DNA from 2 places in the Metaplanococcus flavidus genome. Region 1 is predicted to be linked to the other one. Evidence: riboswitches for the same ligand, from Rfam matches in the RefSeq annotation. Region 1 holds a riboswitch; the other holds the start of a gene.
The links. Region 1 has a riboswitch for FMN ahead of ribE (riboflavin synthase). Riboswitches for the same ligand answer to the same signal wherever they lie in the genome.
Positions count from the first base shown of each region.

Region 2: it holds a riboswitch for FMN, as region 1 does, so the genes downstream of both, ACFQ1X_RS05555 (ECF transporter S component) here and ribE (riboflavin synthase) in region 1, are expected to answer to the same signal.

Region 1 is NZ_JBHTKI010000002.1:108,545-120,095, reverse strand. It holds gene ACFQ1X_RS00995 (DUF2243 domain-containing protein) at 39-533, shown strand; gene ACFQ1X_RS00990 (protein-L-isoaspartate(D-aspartate) O-methyltransferase) at 1,018-1,605, opposite strand; gene msrA (peptide-methionine (S)-S-oxide reductase MsrA) at 1,783-2,463, shown strand; gene ACFQ1X_RS00980 (PLDc N-terminal domain-containing protein) at 2,663-2,857, shown strand; gene ACFQ1X_RS00975 (ABC transporter ATP-binding protein) at 2,854-3,735, shown strand; gene ACFQ1X_RS00970 (ABC transporter permease) at 3,732-4,517, shown strand; gene ACFQ1X_RS00965 (VOC family protein) at 4,602-5,018, shown strand; gene ACFQ1X_RS00960 (CBS domain-containing protein) at 4,999-5,703, shown strand; gene ACFQ1X_RS00955 (metallophosphoesterase) at 5,716-6,540, shown strand; gene ACFQ1X_RS00950 (GNAT family N-acetyltransferase) at 6,585-7,079, shown strand; gene ACFQ1X_RS00945 (CHY zinc finger protein) at 7,102-7,425, opposite strand; FMN riboswitch at 7,509-7,674, shown strand; gene ribE (riboflavin synthase) at 8,016-8,648, shown strand; gene ribB (3,4-dihydroxy-2-butanone-4-phosphate synthase) at 8,663-9,301, shown strand; gene ribH (6,7-dimethyl-8-ribityllumazine synthase) at 9,304-9,768, shown strand; gene ACFQ1X_RS00925 (flavodoxin family protein) at 9,817-10,440, opposite strand; gene ACFQ1X_RS00920 (GTPase) at 10,572-11,551, shown strand, end outside.
Region 2 is NZ_JBHTKI010000008.1:107,581-119,131, reverse strand. It holds gene ACFQ1X_RS05595 (pseudouridine synthase) at 1-304, shown strand, start outside; gene resA (thiol-disulfide oxidoreductase ResA) at 394-951, shown strand; gene ACFQ1X_RS05585 (cytochrome c biogenesis protein ResB) at 967-2,643, shown strand; gene ccsB (c-type cytochrome biogenesis protein CcsB) at 2,640-3,824, shown strand; gene ACFQ1X_RS05575 (response regulator transcription factor) at 4,318-5,034, shown strand; gene ACFQ1X_RS05570 (ATP-binding protein) at 5,027-6,808, shown strand; gene sigX (RNA polymerase sigma factor SigX) at 6,854-7,387, shown strand; gene ACFQ1X_RS05560 (hypothetical protein) at 7,377-8,600, shown strand; FMN riboswitch at 8,682-8,815, shown strand; gene ACFQ1X_RS05555 (ECF transporter S component) at 8,961-9,542, shown strand; gene ACFQ1X_RS05550 (ferredoxin) at 9,686-9,937, opposite strand; gene ACFQ1X_RS05545 (helix-turn-helix domain-containing protein) at 10,045-11,070, shown strand; gene ACFQ1X_RS05540 (RecQ family ATP-dependent DNA helicase) at 11,067-11,551, shown strand, end outside.

The DNA.
Region 1 (11,551 bases):
AGCCCGTCCAAATGCTGATATTCTATGGGGGAATTATTATGGCAGCGAATTCTGACAAGACAATTCCCTATGGAAATTTGAAAAATCGAGCTGTGTTTGCCGTCAGGAATTTCTGGTCCGGCCTCCTGTTTGGGATTGGCATTATGGCATTCGGCGTCGGAACGGTTTTTCATCAATTATTGCAATGGCATCATTTCTACGATCTTTCAGACGAAGCATCTGGAATTTTTTCGGATGGAATATTGAATCTGGTCGCCTGGATCGTCACTGTTTCCGGGCTGTTCCTGCTGTCGGGCCTTCGTAAACGCAAAGCACTGTGGCCAAAGAGGTGGGTAGGGGCAGCGTTGATGGGCTCCGGCATCTATCTTTTATTTGACGGATTGGTCATCCGCAAACTATTGAGCCTTCATCAAATTCGCTACGGTTTTGAAATCCTTCCTTATGATCTTGCCTGGAATATAAGTGGGGCCATTTTCTTTCTCACCGGACTGTTTATGGTTCTGCAGACAAAAAAAGAGAATCACCGTAAATAGTATTGCTGCTTTAACTTCAAAAGCTGCGCTCCTTCCTCTGGAAAAAGGATTGAGCACAGCTTTTTTGGTGTCCAGGCTTCAGAGCTGAACGGGCGCCGTCGCATTTCTATTGTCCAGACTCCGGCGGCCCAGCTCTTCGGGTCGTAAGCCGTATCAGCTCTGCGGCAAAGAACGCCGCTCCGCTGACCCGTCTTACGCCTTTCAGAGCTGAACGGGCGCCGTCGCATTTCTATTGTCCAGACTCCGGCGGCCCAGCTCTTCGGGTCGTAAGCCACTCTGGCTGTGCGGCTGAAAAGATGCCGCTTCGCTGACCCGTCTTACGCCTTTCAGAGCTGAACGGGCGCCGTCGCATTTCTATTGTCCAGACTCCGGCGGCCCAGCTCTTCGGGTCGTAAGCCACTCTGGCTGTGCGGCTGAAAAGATGCCGCTTCGCCAGATTGTCTTACGCCTTTCAGAGCTGAACGGGGGCCGTCGCATTTCTTAATCATTCATATTTCCCCTTTAAAGGCACAAAACGCACCTGGTTCAATAGAGTGGAATACAGCTTGCCGTTGTCATCTTTTTCAATAAGCCGCAGTTCCTGTGTGAATGAAGAACCGACTGGTATGATCATTTTGCCTCCGGGGGCCAGTTGACTGATCAGCTCCTCTGGAATTTCAGAAGCTGCAGCTGTCACCATGATGCGGTCGTAAGGGGCATTTTCCTGCCATCCAAAACTGCCGTCATCAAGTTTAAAAGAAATATTGTCATATCCCAATTCTCCCAGCCTTTCTTTCGCCCGTTGATGCAGTTCCTTGATCCGTTCAACAGTAAAGACACTTCCTGAGAATTCTGCCAGTAAGGCAGTTTGAAAGCCGGAACCTGTACCGATTTCCAAGACTTTTGAATCCGGGGCAAGGTCTAATGAGAGTGTCATTTCAAGAACTAGGGAAGGCTGTGAAATTGTCTGTTCATGGCCGATCGGAACAGCTTCATCAACAAACGCCATCTCTTTGAAGCTGTCCATAAAAAAACCTCTGTCCAGATTACGGAAAAACGCTTTGATTTCCCGATCCCTTTTCTTCAAGATCATCACCATCTTTCGTTGGGATAATAGTTCACGAAGAAATAAGCTTGTTATTACTACTCCTATTCTATAAAGAAACTGTTTATCCTGTCATGAATTCTCTTTTATTTTTGGCATGCTGATATGATTTGAATGCTTAAATCAGGAGATTTCGGGAATAAATTAAAAGAGGAGTTGATTTATATGTTTCAAGGCTATCAAACAGTAGAAGATATGATAAATAAATTCAATCCGAAATCTGAAACAGTGGAAACAGCTACATTTGGCATGGGCTGCTTCTGGGGACCGGAAGCAATGTTTGGGAGTTTGCATGGCGTGCTGCGGACCAGAGTCGGCTTTGCCGGTGGAACGTCCCTGAAACCAACTTACCTTCATATGGGCGATCATACCGAAACAGTCGAAATTGATTTTGATCCGTCTGTCATCAGTTACGAAGAGATTTTAAGAAAGTTCTGGCTGAACCATTATCCGAACCGCGGAAATTATAAAGGCAGGCAGTATATTTCCTTGCTGCGTTATCATGGCGACCGGCAAAAGGAAGCAATCGACAGAGTGAAGCGGGAAATGGAAAAGAAACTGGGCGAGTCCATTGAAACAGATATAGCAGTCTTTAATGATTTTACGCTGGCAGAGGAAAAACACCAGAAATATTATCTGAAGCGTTATCCGAATACACTCAAGCAATTGGAGGATCTCCTGCCGCACACAGAGCATCTTGTCAATTCCACTTTTGCGGCAAGGCTGAACGGTTTTGTAAAAGGATTTGGAAAGCTGTCTTCATTGAAAAACGAAATCGCATCCTGGAATATTGAAGAAGAGCACCGGGAAACTTTGCTCAATAAACTCGGAACAATCAAATGGTGACAACAGGGGAAAAGCCCGCCGACTCAGGCGCGGCTTTTTTGTTGACCGGTAAGGCAGGAGATGATGCACCGGTTGGTGAATATCTATTAATGGGAAAAGGATTTAGGGCCGGATTTTGATTTACAATGAATACTGAAGATATCGGGAAGGTGCAGATCAACGGGCTCCAATTTTGCGGATCGAAAGGAAGTGAAAGTCAGTGGAGACATCAAGACTGGTATTGCTGCTGTTGCCGGTAATAGTAATCCAATTGGCGTTGATGATTTTTGCCTTGGTGGATCTGATTCGGAACCAATATATAAATGGTCCGAAATGGATGTGGGCAATCATAATTGTAGTCGTAAATATTATCGGGCCAATTTTATACTTTGTCATTGGGAGGCGAAATCATTGAGCGTATTGGAAGTGAAAGAACTGACGAAATCTTATGCTGGCACGCTGGCTGTTGACCACGTTTCTTTTGCGTTGGAGGAAGGCACGGCTACCGCGCTGATCGGGCCGAACGGTTCCGGCAAAACGACCACATTGTCCATGATTGCGGGCCTCTTAAAGGAAACGGAAGGGACGATACATAAAGACTTCAAATCGGGTGTCGGCTTTTTGCCGCAATATCCTCAGTTTTTTTCCTGGCTGAGTGCACTTGAGTTTATTGAAATGGCCGCAAAAATAAGTGGAGTAGAAAGTAAAAATATAAGGCAGCAATCGATCCGGACCCTCGAATTCGTGGGGCTCGGAGCTGCGGTCAATAAAAAAACAGGTGCTTTTTCAGGAGGAATGAGGCAGCGCCTCGGATTGGCACAGGCTATTGTGCACCAGCCCATACTATTGCTGCTGGATGAACCGGTTTCTGCACTTGATCCGACTGGGCGGCGTGAAATTATGGATCTGCTGAAATCGTTGCAGAAAGATACGACAATCCTTTACTCGACACACATTCTGAACGATGCAGAAGAGATGACCGATCAATTATTATTCCTGAAACAGGGGAAATTGGTTGAGCACGGTTCGTTGGCAGAGGTCAAAAATCGCTATGCAGAACCAAAGATTCAAATACGCTTTGAATCGGAACAGGCGGCCGCTGCGTTTCAAAGCCGCGTGCTTTGGCCGATGGATAGAACGAGGAATTTGATCGATCTTCCGCTGACTGAGCATGGCCCGACAATGCAACAGGTTCTCGAAGCGCTGGCACAAGATGGCAGCGGCATCTCCGGAGTAAACAGACAAAATGTTTCGCTGGAAGAAATCTTTCTGAAGGTGGCTGGGGAAAAATGAATCAATTCGGCGTTTTATTGAAAAAGGAATGGCGGGAAAACCTTAGGAATTATAAATTGTTCTGGATACCGGTAGTTTTTATACTGCTCGGTATAATGGAACCCCTCACCAATTATTTTCTGCCGCAGATCCTGGATTCTGTCGGAAATTTGCCGGAAGGAACGGTGCTGGAATTTCCTACACCTCTGCCCGAACAGATTATGGCAGCGATAATGGGGCAGTATCAGCTGGTTGGGCTCCTGGTTATAGCACTGGCATATATGGGAACGATCGCCGGCGAGCGGAAGAGCGGGACGGCCACTTTATTATATGTTCGACCATTATCTTTTATGGCGTATTTCATGAGTAAATGGGTGATGGCTGCCATCATTTCCTTGCTGAGTGTATGGCTGGGGTTCCTGGGGGGCTATTATTATACATACCTGTTGTTTGGCAGCATCAACTGGGTTGATTTCCTGCAATTTGGCGCGACTTATAGTCTATGGATCCTATTGGTGGTTTCGATTGTACTCGTATCCAGCGCCCTCATGCCCAATGCAGGGCTTGCGGCAGCGGTTTCACTGGGCGTGATTTTCATCAGTCAGGTGATTGATAGTTTGTTCGGTACCTACTGGCCCGTTTCACCATTAAAACTGCCGGCGTATGCGGCATCATGGTTAGAGGCAGCTCCGGACTTGGGGGATTTCTGGTGGTCAGCAGGATTGACAATGCTATTGATCGCGCTGCTGCTGGCACTCGGAATTTTTCTTTCGGAGAAAAAGGCTTCCACAACTAAAGTATAGATCGATTTGCTTCAGCTGTTCCATGGAGCTGCAGCATTTTCATTTTAAATAAATTTTCGAGAGCAAGGGGAAAGAGGTGCAATGATGCTTCATCACATTGAGTTGAATGTATCGAATTTGAAAACTTCCAGAAAATTTTATGATATGCTGTTTCCACTGCTGGGTTATTCCTTATACCAGGAATGGGCTGAAGGCTTCAGCTACAAACACAAAGAAACATACATCGTTTTTGTTCAGACTGAGCCGGAATTTCTTGAGTTCGGCTATCATAGAAAATCCGCAGGGCTGAATCACATCGCTTTTCACGCATCGTCCAGTTCTGAAGTGGACGCAATTACAGAAAAAATGCGACAATCAGGTAGAAAGATTCTATATCAGGATCGCCATCCATACGCTGGAGGCAATGGAACCTATGCGCTTTTCATGGAAGATCCAGACCGGTTGAAAATTGAAATTACAGTATCTGAAAGAGGGGGATCGGATGGGGAAACAAAATTCTGAACGGTTCTTGATAGCGTTCAATAAAATCGAAAAAATAATGAAAGGCATGATCGACAGAAATGATCATGTCAGTTTTTTCACGGCCATAGAGCTGTCCAAAAAAGAACATGCTGCAATCAGGAAGTATGAAGATGATTTGCGCGAATTTGGTGATTTACGGAATGCCATCGTTCATCACAGAACAGCAACGGAATTTGTGATTGCCAAACCCCATACAGAAATTGTCGAATTGATTGAGCATATTGAAAACCTCCTGTCCCGCCCCATTACAGTTGGGACTAGTTTCGCCAGACAAGTTCATATCTTCAATTCGGACGACACATTGAGAAAAGTATTACGTATGGTTAGGGATAAGAATTTTAAACACATTCCTGTTTATAAAGACGGTGAATTTTCAGGACTTCTTACGGCCAATGGCATTATGAGATGGCTGGCGGCGACAGTGGAAGAGGAAGTTATTTCCAGGGAAATTACAACGATGGACGACATACTGAAATATGAGAAAAACGGGAACAATTTTCGTTTCATCGCGTCAAATACACCAGTCTATGAAGCAGAAGAAATTTTCAAGAATTCGGTAGTATCCGGACACAAGCTTGAGGCCATATTAATTACGCGCAATGGTAAGGAAGATGAGGCACTGACAGGAATCATCACACCGATAGACCTGATTCAAACAGAATAGAAGGTAGATTAAATGAAAAAGTTAATTGTAATATTTATATTTGCAGCAGCGGTCATGGTTTTTTTATGGGGGAGCAATAATTGGATTCAAACTACAGATTATACAGTTTCATCAGCAGAGCTGCCTGCCGCGTTTGATGGCAAAAGGATTGTCCAGGTTTCCGATTTGCACAATGCCACATTCGGCGAAAACCAGGAGTCGTTGATAAAGAAAGTGGAAGATGCTAAGCCCGATGCCATTTTCATCACAGGAGATCTGATTGACAGCAACAGATATGATTTGGATGCTGCCCTTATTCTAATAGATGCGCTGGTGGAAATGAGCGAAGTGTATTATGTAACGGGCAACCATGAAGTGGCTTCAAATAAGATTGATGAAATTGGAGAGGCATTGGTTGAACGCGGAGTGAGCTATCTTGAAAACGAAACAGTTGATTGGGAAGTCGATGGTGAAACCGTGCAGATAGCCGGTGTCCACGATGCGTTGATAAACCCTTATTATCATGATTACGACTATACGGATATGGCGATCACGGAAGCCGGGCTTTCAAATAATTTTACTTTGTTGCTTGCGCATCGCCCTGAGCTGTTGGACGTCTATGCGGAAAATGGAATTGATGTTGTATTTTCGGGTCATGCACATGGAGGCCAAGTACAGATTCCCGGAATTGGTGGAGTATTTGCACCAGGACAGGGCTGGTTTCCGAGAATGACCGAAGGCGTTTTTCAACAAAATGATACACAATTGGTCCTAAGCCGCGGGCTCGGAAACAGTGGATTTCCATTTCGCATTCTGAATCGGCCGGAAGTGGTGTCAGTTACATTGAAACAGGAGTAGAATATGACGGCAGACACATCGAGGTTTCGGAAAGGGGAGTAAACATGATAAGTAAAAATGAAATTTCCCTCAGCTTATATGATACAAAAATGTCAGTAGATTATGAACTGCCTTCAGATCAGCTGCAATTTTCAGGAATGCCGCAGGATATCATTGAACGGGATAAAGAGAATCCGTTAAAACACCTTGTAATAATTCAGGTAAGAAACGAGGCGGCAGGTTTTCTGGAACTCGATGAATCAGAAGATCGGAAAAAATACTCCAACAACCCCAATGCTTTATTGCTCCGGGGGTTTTCAGTCAATCCGAAATACCAGGGACGCGGAATTGCGACCGGTTCAATTTATGCACTGCCGGAATTTCTGCGCAGTGAATTCCCGTCTTTCACCGAAGTCGTACTCGGTGTGAACGCCAGAAACAAGCCTGCGAAAAGGCTTTTTGAAAAAGCGGGTTTCGAAGATACAGGCAGACGCTACATGCGCACAAGCGGTGAACAGATCGTGATGTCAATGAGAATTGAAGAGCAGGAGCAGACATAAGTTGTCTGTTCCTGCTTTTTTTCTATGCAAAGTATAAATGTTTATGTAGACTGCATCCAGGGTTAAACAATGCCGAGCAATGGGGACATGTAGAAGAGCATTGAAGATACTCTTCGACTGAAAGCGTATTTCCGCAGGAGCCGCAAAGTACTGCTGTTTCAGCAAACTTATCTTTCGGCCAAACTTGCGGGTGTCCACAACCAACAGCCGCGTGGCATTCAAAGCATGGAAAATATTCTCCACAGCAATAAAATTTAATGGCAATCCTGTCAATTGCTGAATGATAATGCCTGCAGCGGGTTTCCGGATCGACGTCCAACCCTTTAACTGTCATGGTATGAGCCATAGTAAACCTCCCGGGTTCGAGAATATGAATAGATGTTTTCTTATTAATTCCTATGCTACTATGTAATAGACAAATAATCGAATTGAATTCTTCGGGGCGGGGTGAAACTCCCTACCGGCGGTGAACAGCGCCCTGCTGTAAGTCCGTGACCCGTCAGCGGAAAAGGCAACGCAGTTGCCCGTTCCGCTGACGGTGGAGCTGGTGAGAATCCGGCACCGACAGTTAAAGTCTGGATGGGAGAAGAATTCACTCTGATTTGTTATGTGCCACTTCTTTTCGATTACCGAATCGGAAGGAGCAATTTTATGAATTTAAACAAAATACACCAGCGGTTTTTCATTTCTGACTCTCGAAACACAAAGGAGCAGCCTCACTCCCTCAAAATAGGGGGATATTTGGGCATGCCTGGAATCTGTCTGTCCATATTTCGTGAAAAGAAGACCGGCACATCGGTAATTTCAAAAACATCTTCAAGCTACTCTGCATTTCATTCCCCACCACCCATTCGCCCCATGGTGGAAAAAAACCCATTTTATGAAACACCAGCAGTAAAGTACGGAGTCCAGAACCAAATAGAGGAGTGTGCCTGAATGTTCACAGGAATTGTGGAAGAAATGGGACATGTTACAGCGCTTCGCGCAAAACCCCAGGCTATGGAATTGACGATTGCCTGCTCTCTTATCTTGGATGATATCAAAAGAGGAGACAGCATATCGATCAACGGCGTCTGTCTGACTGTTTCCGTATATGATCAAAAATCCTTTACAGTCGACGTCATTCCGGAAACCGTCCAATCATCGACGATGTCGGAGCTGCGAACCGGCTCCCGCGTCAATCTCGAACGGGCAATGCCTGCAACAGGACGTTTCGGCGGCCATTTTGTCAGTGGCCATGTTGATGGAGTGGGAATTATTCGCTCAGTAAAAAAAGAGTCGAATGCCGTGACAAAAATTATTGAGCTGGATCCGTCTCTTATGAAATTTATGATGCATAAAGGTTCCGTATGCGTAGACGGCACTTCCCTCACAGTATTTTCGGTAGACAAGAATACAATCACAATTTCATTGATTCCCACTACTAGGGAAGATTCATTGCTTGGTGAAAAAGGAATCGGTGAACGCGTAAATATCGAATGTGATCTTTTGGCGAAGTATACAGAAAGAATCCAACAGGCCGAAAAACCCGGCATGTCCAGAAACTGGCTGGCTGAACAAGGATTCTAGAAGGAGGCATAATTTTGTTTTATACAGTAGAGGAAGCGCTGAAGGACTTGAAAGAGGGAAAAGCCATCATCGTCATCGATGATGAAGACCGTGAAAATGAAGGTGATTTCATCGCTCTGGGTGAACACGCTACACCAGAAATCATCAACTTTATGGCTACCGAAGGCCGCGGCTTAATTTGTGTGCCTGTTACTGAAGAGCTTGCAAAAAAAATTGGAGTCGGCTTAATGACCGATAACAATACGGATGATTATGGTACTGCTTTCACCATCAGCATAGATCATAAAGATTCCACAACAGGGATCAGCGCGTTTGAACGTTCGCATACGATTCTGAGTATGGTGCAGGAAGGTGCAAAACCCTCGGACTTCAAGCGCCCAGGCCACATTTTCCCGTTAATTGCAAAAGACGGAGGCGTCCTTGAGCGAACAGGGCATACAGAAGCTGCTGTCGACTTGGCAAAACTGGCGGGATCGGCTCCGGCGGGGGTTATCTGTGAAATCATGAATGCGGATGGCACAATGGCGAGAGTTCCTGACCTGATTACAGTGGCCGAAAGACTGAAGCTGGGCATTCTAACAATAAAAGATCTTGTTTCATATCAGCAAAAAATTCAGGAAGCTGTTTCAAACCACAGCCAAAAAGGAGAATGAAAATGACGGTACATTATGAAGGTTATTTAAATGGAGAAGGCTTACGAATCGGCATAGTTGTCGGCCGGTTCAATGAATTTATTACAGGAAAATTATTAAGCGGAGCAGAAGATGCTTTGAAGCGCCACGGCGTCAATGAGGAAGACGTTTCAATCGCCTGGGTTCCCGGTGCATTCGAAATCCCGTTGGTCGCAAAAAAAATGGCTGTCAGCGGGAAATATGACGCCGTCATTACACTTGGAACAGTAATTCGCGGAGCAACTCCGCATTTTGATTTTGTGTGCAGCGAAGTGGCAAAAGGCGTTTCCCGTGCGAGTGATCAATCCGAGATTCCGGTAATTTTCGGTGTGCTGACAACGGATTCCATCGAGCAAGCCATTGAGCGTGCCGGAACAAAAGCTGGCAACAAAGGTTGGGAATCTGCAGCAGGTGCAATTGAAATGGCAAATCTGATGAAAAAACTGTAACTGAATTTAATCTAAAAAAAGCCCGGAATCCAGATTCCGGGCTTTTAGCTATTCTAATGTGTTGCCTTCTGCGGGAATCGGGTTGTTTTTCAACATACCCGCAAAATGATACGTATTATAGGCAAGACGCTCGATTGTTGACTTGGTAAAATCATTGTCTCTGCCGGCATCCATATAGGAATCACCAGGTCCCGCTTCGCCGACCCAATAGGCATCAACATTCGGCGGAATAGTGAAACCGATATGGGAAAGTCCGTAAAGAATGGAAGCGGCTGAATGCTTGGCTCCGTCTTCATTGCCGGTTACGATAGCTCCCCCGACCTTATTGTAGAAAACAGCCTGTCCTTTGTCATTGGTTTCACTGCTGCTGCCGTATAGACGTTCAATCGCCTGTGTGCATAGCGAGCTCTTTTCGCCGAGCCAAATGGGAGTGCCGATAATCAGGATGTCGGCTGCCATTACTTTTTCGTACACTTTCGGCCATTCATCGCCGTCCCCCATATCTGCCTGGACACCATAGGCAATATTATAATCCGCCAGTCTGACAATTTCCGATTCCACTCCGAGCTGATTAAAGTGTACTTTCACATCTTCCATGAAGCCTTCCGTATGGGAAGGTTCTGTCGTGCTTTTTAATGAAGTATTGAGAAATAAAGCTTTTAAGTTCTGCATTCGAACACTCCTTTTTTACTGATAATACTTGTTATTCCCTGTACACCAATTTTTACTCCTAGTGTTAAAATAGTTTGTAATGGATAGAACGATTATAATAAGGATAGATATCTTTAAGGGGGCGGCTGGATTTGGTGAAAAAGTTTGAAGATGAAGTAATGCAAACAATGAATAAGATGTTTGAAGATGAGATGAAGAAAGTTAACGATATGCTGGAACAGGATTTGCTGATTTCGTTGATCGGGGAAGTCAACGCAGGAAAATCCTCAACGGTGAATAAAATCATCGGGGAAGACATAGCGAGCACAAACCCTATGCCCGGCGAAACGGTCAGTGTCGATCCATACAATATGCATGGCCTTGAGAATATTAAATTCATGGACACACCGGGGCTGAATGATCCAAATGATGAAAATCCGAAAAAGACACTCGAATTCGTTCAGAAATCGGATGTTGTACTGTTTTTCCTGAACGCTGCGGGAACCGTATTTTCCGATAGTGAAAAGGAGAAATTCACCGCCATCGAAAAGAACAACAAGGACATCCTGATTGTCCTGAACAAAATCGATGCAGCTGAAAATATCCCTTCACTTATCCAATTCGTAAAAAATCATACGAATAACAAATACAAAGTGATTCCAATCTCCTCAAAGACAGGTGAAAACCTGGAAGATTTGAAACGGGAAATTCTTGTGATCCTTGAAAAAAAAGGTAAAGACCTGCTTTTTGCCAAAAGCATGAAAGAAAAGTCCTCCGCAGCTACAAGGTGGATTGTCGGTGCCGGTGTTTCCGCCGGAATTATCGGTGCATCACCGATTCCGGGATCGGACGTTGTGCCGCTGACATCCCTTCAAGTAGGTCTGATCATCAAGCTTTCGAAATTATACGATAAGCCATTAACCAAAAAAGCTGCGAAGGATATGATTGTCATCACGGCAACTCAGACAGTCGGCCACACGATTTACAGGCAGGCGCTGAAGTTCATTCCCGGAGCGGGCTCGGTCATTGGCGGCACAGTGGCCACAGCCATGACCGTCGCATTGGGCTATGGAGTGAAATATGCATACGAAAATAATATTGCCATTGATTATGACTTTATCGGTGAATTATT
Region 2 (11,551 bases), on a different contig from region 1:
TGAACTTCGGAAATTGGAAAGAGGCATCAAATTGGAAGACGGAATGACTGCACCTGCGAAGGTTAAGCTTCTTTCAGGTGACAACAAACAAGGTAAAGGAATTGTCCAGATCACCATACATGAAGGGCGTAACCGCCAGGTCAGAAGAATGTTTGAAGCAATCGGCTACCCTGTCCAGAAACTGAGCCGCGAGCAATTCGGATTTTTGACATTGCAAGGACTCAATGCTGGCGAATCGCGGCAGTTGACAGCGCACGAAGTGAAATTGCTGCGTGTGATGGCTGAAACCGGTAAAAGGCATTAACGTTCACAAACCCTTCAAAACTCCAGGTTTTTTGCATATTAAACTTTGCTATAATTGGTTCAACAATGACCTCGGAGGAGGAGAAATGCATGATGGAAGGCAATAAAGCGAAGAAACCGTCTAAAAAAAGAAATCGCGCTGTGATGCGTTCAGTCATATTATCATTGCTTGTGCTCGCCATCGGCTACACTATTTATAATAGTGTTACTGCAGATGATGTCGAAGTGCTGAAAGCCGGCGACAAGGCACCTGATTTTGCCCTGCAGGATATGGAAGGCAATAGCCATAAACTGTCGGATTATGAAGGTGAAGGAGTTTTTCTTAATTTTTGGGGTACCTGGTGTGCGCCTTGCGTAAAGGAAATGCCTGCAATGGACAGACAATATAAAGAGTTTGAAGAACAGGGTGTCCAAGTGCTTGCAGTGAATATAGCCCAATCTGAGTTCGAAGTGCAGTCATTCGTTGATCGTTTCGATTTATCTTTTCCAGTAGTGATTGACAAGTCAAAGTCGGTTATGACAGCTTATAATATCAGGCCATTGCCGACTACCATCCTCGTGAATCCGGAAGGTGAAATCGAGAGAATTGTTACTGGTGAAATGACGGAACAGGATATAGAAGGCTTCATGGAAGAAATCAGACCTTAATGAGGAGTTTTTGGGATGGAAAATTTACAATGCAAATGCGGACACATCAACCCACCGGGAACGATTCTTTGTGAATCATGCGGCCGTTCGCTGACTGAAGAAGAAAAGAACAAGCAATTGGTGGATATGCGCTATGAAGGGACTGCCCGTCGGTCTCAGACGTATAATAAATCGATTATAGATAAGATATGGAATTTCTTTTCCAGCGTGAAAGTAGGAGTCAGCATCATTGTGATTCTGCTGGTTGCCGCCGCTATGGGAACCATACTTCCGCAAGAACAGTATATTAATGTCCCTGACAGAAATGACGCTACCATCCAAGCCTATTACGCTGATGTTTACGGAGAAATAGGTAAGATATACCATTTCCTCGGATTTCACGATCTTTATGGATCCATCTGGTTTATCGTCCTGGTGGGGATGCTGGCCATTTCGTTAATTGTTGCCAGCCTTGACCGGTTCGTTCCACTCTACCGTTCGTTAAAAAACCAGCGCGTCCTGCGCCACCAAAGTTTTATGAACAAACAGCGCATTTACGCAAATGGCAGCGCGCCTGCAGATACAATGCAAAAATCAGAAGAAAAGCTGAAACAGCTGAAATATAATGTTACAGTCGATAAGAATGGCTTACTTGCTGAAAAAGGCCGTTTTTCACGATGGGGCCCTTACGTCAATCACATAGGCCTCATCATTTTCCTGTTCGGGGTTATGCTGCGCATGATGCCCGGATTTTATGTGGATGAAACTTTATGGATCAGGGAAGGGGAAACCCGTGCAATTCCTGACGCTCCTGGGTATTACCTGGAAAACAAGAACTTCATCGTGGAAAGTTATACCGGTGAAGGGGACGAAGAACGTTTTGAAGAAGCAATTGAACGCGTTGGTTCTGTAGCGAAGAATTACCAGACAGACATCGTATTATACGAGGCACCTGATGAAAGTCTTCCTGGAGCCACAGAAAATATGGAAACGGTGAAAGAACATGCAATCCGCGTCAATCAGCCTTTGAAATTCGATGGCTATGCCGTTTACCAGATGGACTTCCGTCAAAATGAATTAAGATCAATGACGTTCGATCTGACGAATAAGGAATCGGAAGAATCGCTTGGTTCGTTTACGGTGGATCTGGTGAGCCCTGAAGAATCCTATGATTTAGGGAACGGAGCGAGTGTTGATTTACTGGGCTATTATCCCGATTTTTCCGGCTTTGAAGACGGTGAACCACAAACTGCAACACCGGTTCCAAACAATCCAGGCTTCCTTGTGAGAATGTTCACTCCCGAAACGCCAGACGGGGAAGTCAGCTTTATCGTTATACAGAACACAATCGAGCCGCTGGGAGACAATCAGTATAAATTGACTTTCCAATCTGCGGAAACCCGGGATGTTTCCGGCTTGACGATCCGAAAAGACAGAACTCTGCCAATCCTTGGTCTGGGCGGTCTGATCTTTATGATCGGCGTGGCTCAGGGGATGTATTTCAATCATCGCCGATTCTGGATTCAGCAGCAGGAGGATGGATCGGTTATATTAGCCGGTCACACCAATAAAAACTGGTTCGGCTTAAAGAAAGATCTTGACCAGGTTTCCGAATTTGCATCACTTCCTCCATATATTGACCAGCAGGAAGAGATCGAGAAACAGGAAAAGCTGAAGAAAGAGCAGAAAATGGAAGGTGATGAATTGTCATGACATGGGCAGATACAAGTTCGAATCTACTGTACGTCGCTTTCATAGCGTATTTGATTGCCTCGATCGTTTTTGGCGGGGCAGTCAAAGGCAATAAGGAAGGGTCATTTAAATCAGAAGGCCGCTGGGGCAATATTGCATTCATCGTCACAGTTATAGGCTTTCTTGCGCACCTTGGCTATTTCATTACCCGTTGGGTAGCAACAGGGCATGCGCCGCTCAGCAATATGTTTGAATTCACAACAGCTTTCGGTATGACGCTTGTTGGTGGATTCATCATCATTTATTCGCTTTATAAAACGCCGGTCCTTGGCATGGTAGTGCTTCCCGTCGCTTTATTGATCATCGCTTTTGCCAGCATGTTCCCGAGTGAAGTCAGTCCGCTGATTCCGGCGCTGCAAACAAACTGGCTGGCGATTCACGTCAGCACAGTAGTTATAGCTGAAGGGGTTTTGGCGATCAGCGCCGGAGCCGGTTTAATCTATCTATTGAAAGTCGTTGATATGAACAAAAAATCGAAACAGCGATTTTGGCTGGAAGCGATGATGTTCTCATTGGTCATCGTACTCGGTTTTGTCGCAGCAAACAGCTATTTCACCTTAACGGGTTATGAAGCTGATTTCACTTATATCGATAAGGACGATAATGAGGCATTAATCACTTATAATATGCCTCCGATTGCCGGTATGAACCAATATACAGCTTTGACAGAAGGGGCAATGGAGCCGTTGTTTGAAACGCCGCCAATCGTCAATGCCGGGAAAGTTACGACAATGCTGTGGTCACTGATTGTCGGTACAGTGCTTTACTGGCTCATTCGTTTAATCGCACGCAAACGCATTGCGGCGATATTCAAACCCTTCGTCAAGAATGTTAATCTGCAATTAATGGATGAAATCAATTATCGTGCTGTAATCATCGGCTTTCCGCTCTTTACACTGGGCGCATTGATTTTCGCCATGATTTGGGCACAAATAGCCTGGTCGCGTTTCTGGGGCTGGGATCCAAAAGAAGTATGGGCACTTATTACATGGTTGTTCTATGCGGCTTACCTTCACCTCCGCCTGGGCAGAGGCTGGCAAGGCGAGAAGTCGGCATGGCTTGCTGTAATAGGGTTTGCCATCATCATGTTCAACCTTGTGGCAGTCAACCTGATAATTGCCGGCCTGCATTCTTACGCATAAAGCTCGGTTGAATACTATATAAGTTGATTTAAGAATTAGTATAAAAATACCGCTTCGGCGCTTTGGACAAGGCTCCCGCCATAAGCCGAGAAGAGCACTCGTCTTATAGCTTCGCCCAGTCCTGGAGCGCGCCGGCGCTAGGTGACATCTAGATATGGAGCAAAACAGCGCAAGCTCCTGAGCAAAGGGTTAGATAAGCATGCTCCTGCATCGCTTCGCTGCTTCGTCGCAAAGATTTGACCTCGGAAGCTTCGGTCAAAGTCTTAGCAAGCTGTTTTGCGAAATATCTGCTACTGTAATTATTTATTTCAACTTAGATATTTTTATTATTTTATAATAGAGAGGAAGCGGACGGAGAAAAAGTTCTTTTTTCTCTGTCCGCTTTTCTTATGGAAGACGCGGCAATATATAATATAGAAGAAACCCATTTTTATTTATTTTTGGAAATGTTATCGGTACAATGAAAGAATAGAAGAAAGTTGGAGGGATTAGGATGTCTGAGGAAATTACTGTTTTGGTGGTTGACGATGAAGAAAGAATCCGCAGATTATTAAAAATGTACCTTGAGCGCGAAGGCTATCTTGTGGAAGAAGCAGAAAATGGAGTGCAGGCTCTCGAAATGGCGACTGAAAAAGATTACCACTGCATTCTGCTCGATCTTATGATGCCGGAAAAAGACGGCATAGAAGTGGCAACTGAATTGCGTGAAACAAAAATGACGCCAATTATCATGCTTACCGCCAAAGGCGAAGAAGCCAACCGTGTTGAAGGCTTTGAATCGGGTGCGGATGATTATATCGTCAAGCCGTTCAGCCCACGTGAAGTGGTGTTAAGGGTGAAAGCGATTCTTCGCCGGTCAGCGGCCTATTCTCCATCGGCCAATTCGACTATTTCCAAAGATCTTGTGGTTTTCCCGCATCTGACGATCGATCATGATGCCCATCGAGTGACCGCAGATGGCACGGAAGTGAATCTGACGCCAAAAGAATATGAATTGTTGTATTTCCTTGCCAAAGCCCCGGATAAGGTTTTTGACCGGGAACATCTGCTCAAAGAAGTATGGCATTACGACTTCTTCGGTGATTTACGGACCGTTGATACTCACGTGAAACGCCTGCGTGAAAAATTGAACCGTGTTTCTGAGTCGGCGGCAAAAATGATTGTCACCGTTTGGGGAGTAGGTTATAAATTCGAGGTTGGAAATGAATAGAATATGGAATAGTGTCGTCGGGAAGCTGTGGATCACCATATTGCTTCTCGTTTCCTTTGTCCTTTTTATTGTTACTGTGCTGCTCTTGGAGTTTATGGGTAATTACCACAGCGAAACAGTGGAAGAGACCTTGAATAAGGAAGCCGCAACAATTGCCCGCATTTTCAATGATCATGCCAATCTGGAAATATCGATGAGCATCATTGATGATATCCTGGGGCCGGAAACGAATGCAGTAATTGCGGAAGTCCCTTACGAAAGCAGTTATTATTTGCATAACGGCATGAACGGGGAGGAAATACGTGAAAGAATCCTGAATGAAGAAGAATTTCAAATTGTCTTTGAAAGCGACGAATCAGTGATGAAGCAAATGCTGTTGCCTTCTTTAAGTGACGAAGACACGATGGAATCCTATATCGTTCTGGCGAGTCCATTGCAGACAAGTGAAGAAATGCACGGAACAGTTTTCATTTACCAATCTTTGGAAGTTATGGATCGTACAGCAGAAAGAACGACGAATATCGTTTTCCTGTCTGCTTTTATCGCTTTATTGCTTACAACGTTTTTTGCATTTTTCCTATCTTCACGCATCACTTCACCGCTCCGCAAAATGCGGGAAGGTGCATTTGAACTGGCAAAAGGGAATTTCGATACACGTGTGACCTCCACTTCCAAAGATGAAATCGGCCAGCTTGCAACGGCGTTCAACCAGATGGGAGCCCAATTAAAACATCATCTGGAAGTCATCAGCCAGGAGAAAGAACAATTATCAAGCATCCTGACATCTATGGCGGATGCGGTTATAACGTTCAATCAGGATAAAACCGTCTTATTGAGCAATCCGCCTGCTGAAAAGCTTCTGGAGTATTGGGTAATCAAGAAAACAATTCCAGAGGGCAAACCTCTGCCTGTCGAACTGCTGCATATGTTGGACCATGTCCTGCATTTTGAAGAAGAGGTTGAAGAAGAGCTTGAAATAGAAGGCGCCTATTACGCCATTTCCTTCAGTCCATTGTATAGTGGCGAAACCGTGCGCGGTGCTGTGGCGGTGCTGCATGATATGACCGAACAGCATAAACTGGAAAAGCTGCGTGAAGACTTTATAGCCAATGTTTCGCATGAACTGCGGACCCCGATCGCTATGCTTCAGGGCTATAGTGAAGCACTTCTTGATGATGTGGGAGCATCTGAAGAAGAGCGCCGGGAAATGACAAAGATCATCTACGAGGAATCTCAACGGATGGGACGGCTTGTGACAGATCTTCTTAATCTGGCAAGGCTCGAATCCGGTCAGATGAGGCTTTATAAAACTGTCGTCCAACTTAATGGCGTAATCGAACGGATGACGTTGAAATTCTCTCAGGCGGCAAAAGAGGCTGAAATCGAATTGCAGTTCGAAACCGAAATCGATGACTGGACTGCAGCTGAAATAGATGAAGACCGCATTGAACAGGTGATGACCAATTTGATCGATAATGCATTGCGCCATACGCCAGAAAACGGAAGAGTCATCGTCAGAGCGGAGAAACAAGGGAATTTTGCCAAAATATCCGTCAATGATACCGGTTCTGGAATCCCACCGGAAGATATGGCTTTCGTCTTTGAAAGGTTCTATAAAGCAGACAAAGCAAGAACGCTCGGAAAAGGCGGAACTGGTCTTGGTTTGGCAATAGCAAGTAACATTGTTAAAGCCCATGATGGTATGATCGATGTTAAAAGCGAGCATGGACAGGGAACTTCGTTTTATTTTCTTCTGCCTTTGAAAAAGATGTAACTTTATTCGACATAAAACGACTAATTTTAAGAACGGGGGGAGTATATGAATGACTCCGTTTTCCACAGGCTATATGACCAGTATCATCAGGACGTTTTTCAATTCCTGATTTACCTGGTCAAAAACCGCCACATTGCCGAAGATCTGATGCATGAGGTGTATATTCGGGTTTTCCGGGCGTATGACCGGTTCGAAGGAAAAAGCTCCGAAAAGACCTGGCTTTTTTCCATCGCCAAAAATGTAGCGATCGATCATTTCCGGAAAGTTTCTGTCAGACAGAAACATTCCATGGAACACTTTGATTGGGAAACGCAGCAATTGACCTCTTCTGAGCGCTTGCCGGAAGAAATTTCTTTATTGAATGAAGACAAGCTCTCATTATATAAAGCATTGGATACTTGTACAGGCGACCAGAAAATGGTTGTCCTCATGCGTTTTTTCCAGGACTTGTCCATAGCTGAAACTGCTGAAATCCTTGACTGGTCGGAAGGGAAAGTCAAAACGACCCAGCACCGTGCCATAAAATCCCTGCGCCAAAAATTAACCGCAAAGGAAGGGGGATTGCAAAATGCCGAATAACAAATGGGATGAAGACCACATCGAAAATTTGTTACGGGATTTCCCCGCTATTAAAGACGAACGTCCGAAAGAAGAAGTATACAAGCGTCTGAAAAATGACCATAAACCGAAGAAAAAGCCGAAGCGCTGGATTCCTATGCTGGTGGCAGCCTTGGCATTTATCACTTTTGGTGTGTTATTGGCATCGACATTGGGACAGAACGGTAACGACTCCGCCACAGATATGAGCGGATCCGAAAGTTCCGGAGAAAGTGCTGACAGTTATTCAACGGCAATTGAAAACGACGGCAGTGATGATTCGGCCGCAACCGGAGATTCAGAGGGGACTGAAGAGGCGGCAGAGGCGGAAGAAGCTGACGCATTTACCGCCTCGCAGGAAGCTGACCCTTTCGGAGCTGCTTCTGTATATGATGAAGACCTCGGTGAAAATACTCTGTTTAAGCTCGGCATGACAGAAAACGCATTGGTCATTCCCGTTTCCTTCATCATTTCGGAAGAAAGGCTGCAGGAAGATTTCGGAACTGTTGAAGTGGACGCTGTTGAACTTTATAACCGCTATGCGGCTGAAGTGGACGAGGAATCATTGGGATTTGATGATTATCATCCTTACAGCGGCACGATTACAGCATCAGCTCAAGGAATCGAACATGCACTGCCGGCCGATCACGATTATGATATGGCTTCAGCATCGATGACTGTCTATTTCAATTCACTCTCTGCCAGTTTCAATGAGGCAGCTGAAATTACCATTGTCAATGAAGCTGGTGAACCTGTTGAATTTGACCAGGTGGGCCCCCTTGAAGCAATCAATCCTGCAGTCCTGAATGTGGCATATTATTCTTATGCCGCTGCAAATGGTGAAAACCATTTGACGCCGGGCTATAATATGCCTCACGAAAATGCAGTGGAAGCTTTGGAGGCGATGAAATCATCTCCGAGTGATCTCTATACTTCACTGGTTCCGCCTGAATTGAATTACGCGGTTACAGAAACGGAAGGGACTGTAACAGTCACATTCAACGAAGCAATTGACTTTGATGCATTCGACTATGAGGCAATAATTCGCATGATCGAAGGAATGGCCCTTGCAGCTGATTCGTTCAGCAAAGAGCTGGTTATGGACAACACCGCAGCGGGAAGTTGGGACAGATTTGACTTTACTGAATCTTTACCGGTGCCTGTAGGAATCAATGTGATGGAATTTAATAATTAGCAGGAAGGTGCACTGTAGGCAAAGCTGTTTACAATGCATCTTTTTTCAATTATCATTATTATGTAATACAATAAAATATCGATTCATCTTCGGGGCAGGGTGCAATTCCCTACCGGCGGTAATTGAACACTTGTTCATAAGCCCGCGAGCCGTAAAACGCAGGATTTGGTGAGATTCCAAAGCCGACAGTATAGTCTGGATGGGAGAAGGTGAAGGTGCGGATGTGTGTCGTTTACTCCAAACGGAACGCTTATTAAGTGTGCCTTTTCTCCCTTAAGTGATTTTTCGCTTGAGGGATTTTGTTTGTAAACGCATGTTCCAAGCCTTTCTTCTGGTGAATCACGACAAGGAGAGAGGAATATGAAGAACAAGAAATTACAGTCGATGATTGTAATCGGGATGTTGAGCAGTATTTCATTTATACTGATGCTTTTCAACTTCCCATTGCCGGCATTGCCACCATTTTTAAAAGTGGATTTCAGTGACGTGCCGGCGGTTATCGCGGCAGTTACGATGGGTCCGGTAGCCGGTATACTCGTCGCCTTTTTCAAAAACGTTTTGGATTGGCTGTTCCAGGGAAGTCCGACCGGTGTTCCAGTTGGCCACCTGGCGAACTTTGCAACTAGCATCCTATTTTTCATGCCGGTGTATTTTATTTACCGCAAATTATCGACTAAAAAAGGAATGGCAGTCGGTTTGGCTGCTGGTACCTTGTCAATGGCAATTGGCATGAGCATACTCAATTATCTTGTTTTCCTGCCAATGTATACGTACTTCCTGGGTATTCCTGCTGAAACAGGCAATGCGCTGTTCGGAACGATTGTATTGGGGATTTTGCCATTCAATCTGATCAAAGGCCTCCTCTTGGCCACAGTAGTTCTGCTCATGTTCACCAGTATGCACAGGTGGATTGAACAGCAGCGAATGTTCTATCGGGCTTAATGAATCAAATTCGACGGCTTTTGGAGCCAAAATAAGAAGAGCCAGTGGAACGAGCGAAGCGTCGCTTGTCACACTGGCTCTTCTTATTTCCCGAAAAAAATGCCCCGAGAAATAATTCTCGGGGCATTCAGGCCGCACAATTTTCAGTCTTCATATTTTAATGGGTCGCCTTCAAACGGAGTGTCTGAAACTTTGATGGAATCTGTTGGACAGCCTTCGAAAGCATCTTCCATGTCTTCTTCCAACTCGTCTGGAACTTGTGTGTTCCCCATGTTATCATCTAGGATAACAAAAGCGATTCCTTCATCATCATAGTCGTAAATGTCAGGTGCCGCAGCTCCGCAGGCGCCACAGGCGATACAAGTATCTTTATCGACAATGGTATACTTAGCCATAATCTTATTCCTCTCCTTTATCTCCGAACAAGTTCAGTTATGCTATCGTTTTTATTCTAAAGGTGTTTGTTCAGTTTTTCAACCATAAACCGCTAGGGGGTGCAGTCTTGTTATTTGAAGATATTCTTATCATTATTTTAAAAGCAGTGGACGGCGAGCGGACAATATCCTCTCCCTTTCACCTGCTGAAGGGTAAAAAATCCGGTCAGACCATTCAGGATATCGGCTATTATAAGCTTTATCCGTTTTTCGGGCTGTTGCCCCGGCTTGATAAAAAGGACTATGACAAAGCTGTACAAACGCTCTTGCGCAAAGGCGTGATTGTGATCGATGGCCAAGTTGTCCGCGTTACAGAAAAGTCTGGCAGCTATAATCCTGAGCCGAATTTATTGAATGGCTGGAAATACCGCGGGAAAGAACATTTATTCATGGACCGCCTGTCACTCGCTGTTCAGACTTTCTCACACATTCATCAAAACAGCAGGTTGTTTGATGCCGTTGTCATCGCGGATGATATTCAACGCTGGGTTAAATACTATCTTCAAAGAATCGATTTCCGGAGAACAGAAAGCTGCCAAAGATTCAGACAGGAAATTGCTGAAAGTCTTGCGTTGGTGAAAGTGGAAGATCAGCAGAAGATGATTGTGATGCAGCGTCTCTCGGGATACAAACTTGGAGGGATGACATGGGAGCAGATTTCCCTGGATCATGGCCATGGCATTATTGATATTCAGCTGCAGGCGATTGAGACATTGCACGGCTGGATGGAAGAAATCGAAACCGGAAAATTTCCTCTGCTGAAGATCCTGCTGGAGGGGGTCATCCAGCAATCATCGTTGACAGAAACGGCTAAGCGGACGGAAAGCTATTTCAAAAATGGCCGTACTCTTGAAGAAATCGCTGCGCTTCGCGGACTGAAAACAAGTACCATTGAAGATCATTTTGTGGAATTGGCCATGAATGACCCAGTCTTTGATATCACAGCTTTTATTGAAAAAAACCTGTTCAGCAAAATCGTCGCAATCAGTCAGGAATACAACACCAAGAGGTTGAGGGCCATAAAAGAAAATGTGCCGGAAGCTTCCTATTTTCAAATCCGGCTTGCTCTGGCCGCTAAGGGGGAGAATACATGAACCTTGAAGAAACACTCCTGAAAACCTATGGCTTTCCTTCATTCAGGCCAGGCCAAAAAGAAGTGATAGAAAAAATTGTCGCCGGACAGGATGTCATAGCTTTACTGCCGACGGGTCTCGGCAAATCCATGTGTTATCAATTACCTGCCCATTTGCTCGAAGGAAGTGTATTGATCGTATCTCCATTACTATCTCTCATGCAGGATCAAGTGGCACAATTGAAAAAAATGGGAGAGAAATCGGTGACGGCCATCAATTCATTCCTTGATCCCCGGGAACGGAAGCAGGTGCTGAACAATCTCGGCAACTACCGCTTTATTTTTGTCTCTCCGGAAATGCTGGTTCAGCCGTTTATCAAAAAAAGGCTGAGTGAAATTCGAATTTCTCTGCTGGTTGCGGATGAAGCGCATTGCATTTCGCAATGGGGTTTTGATTTCCGGCCCGATTATTTGCGAATCGCAGAAATTTTGCCTGCAATCGG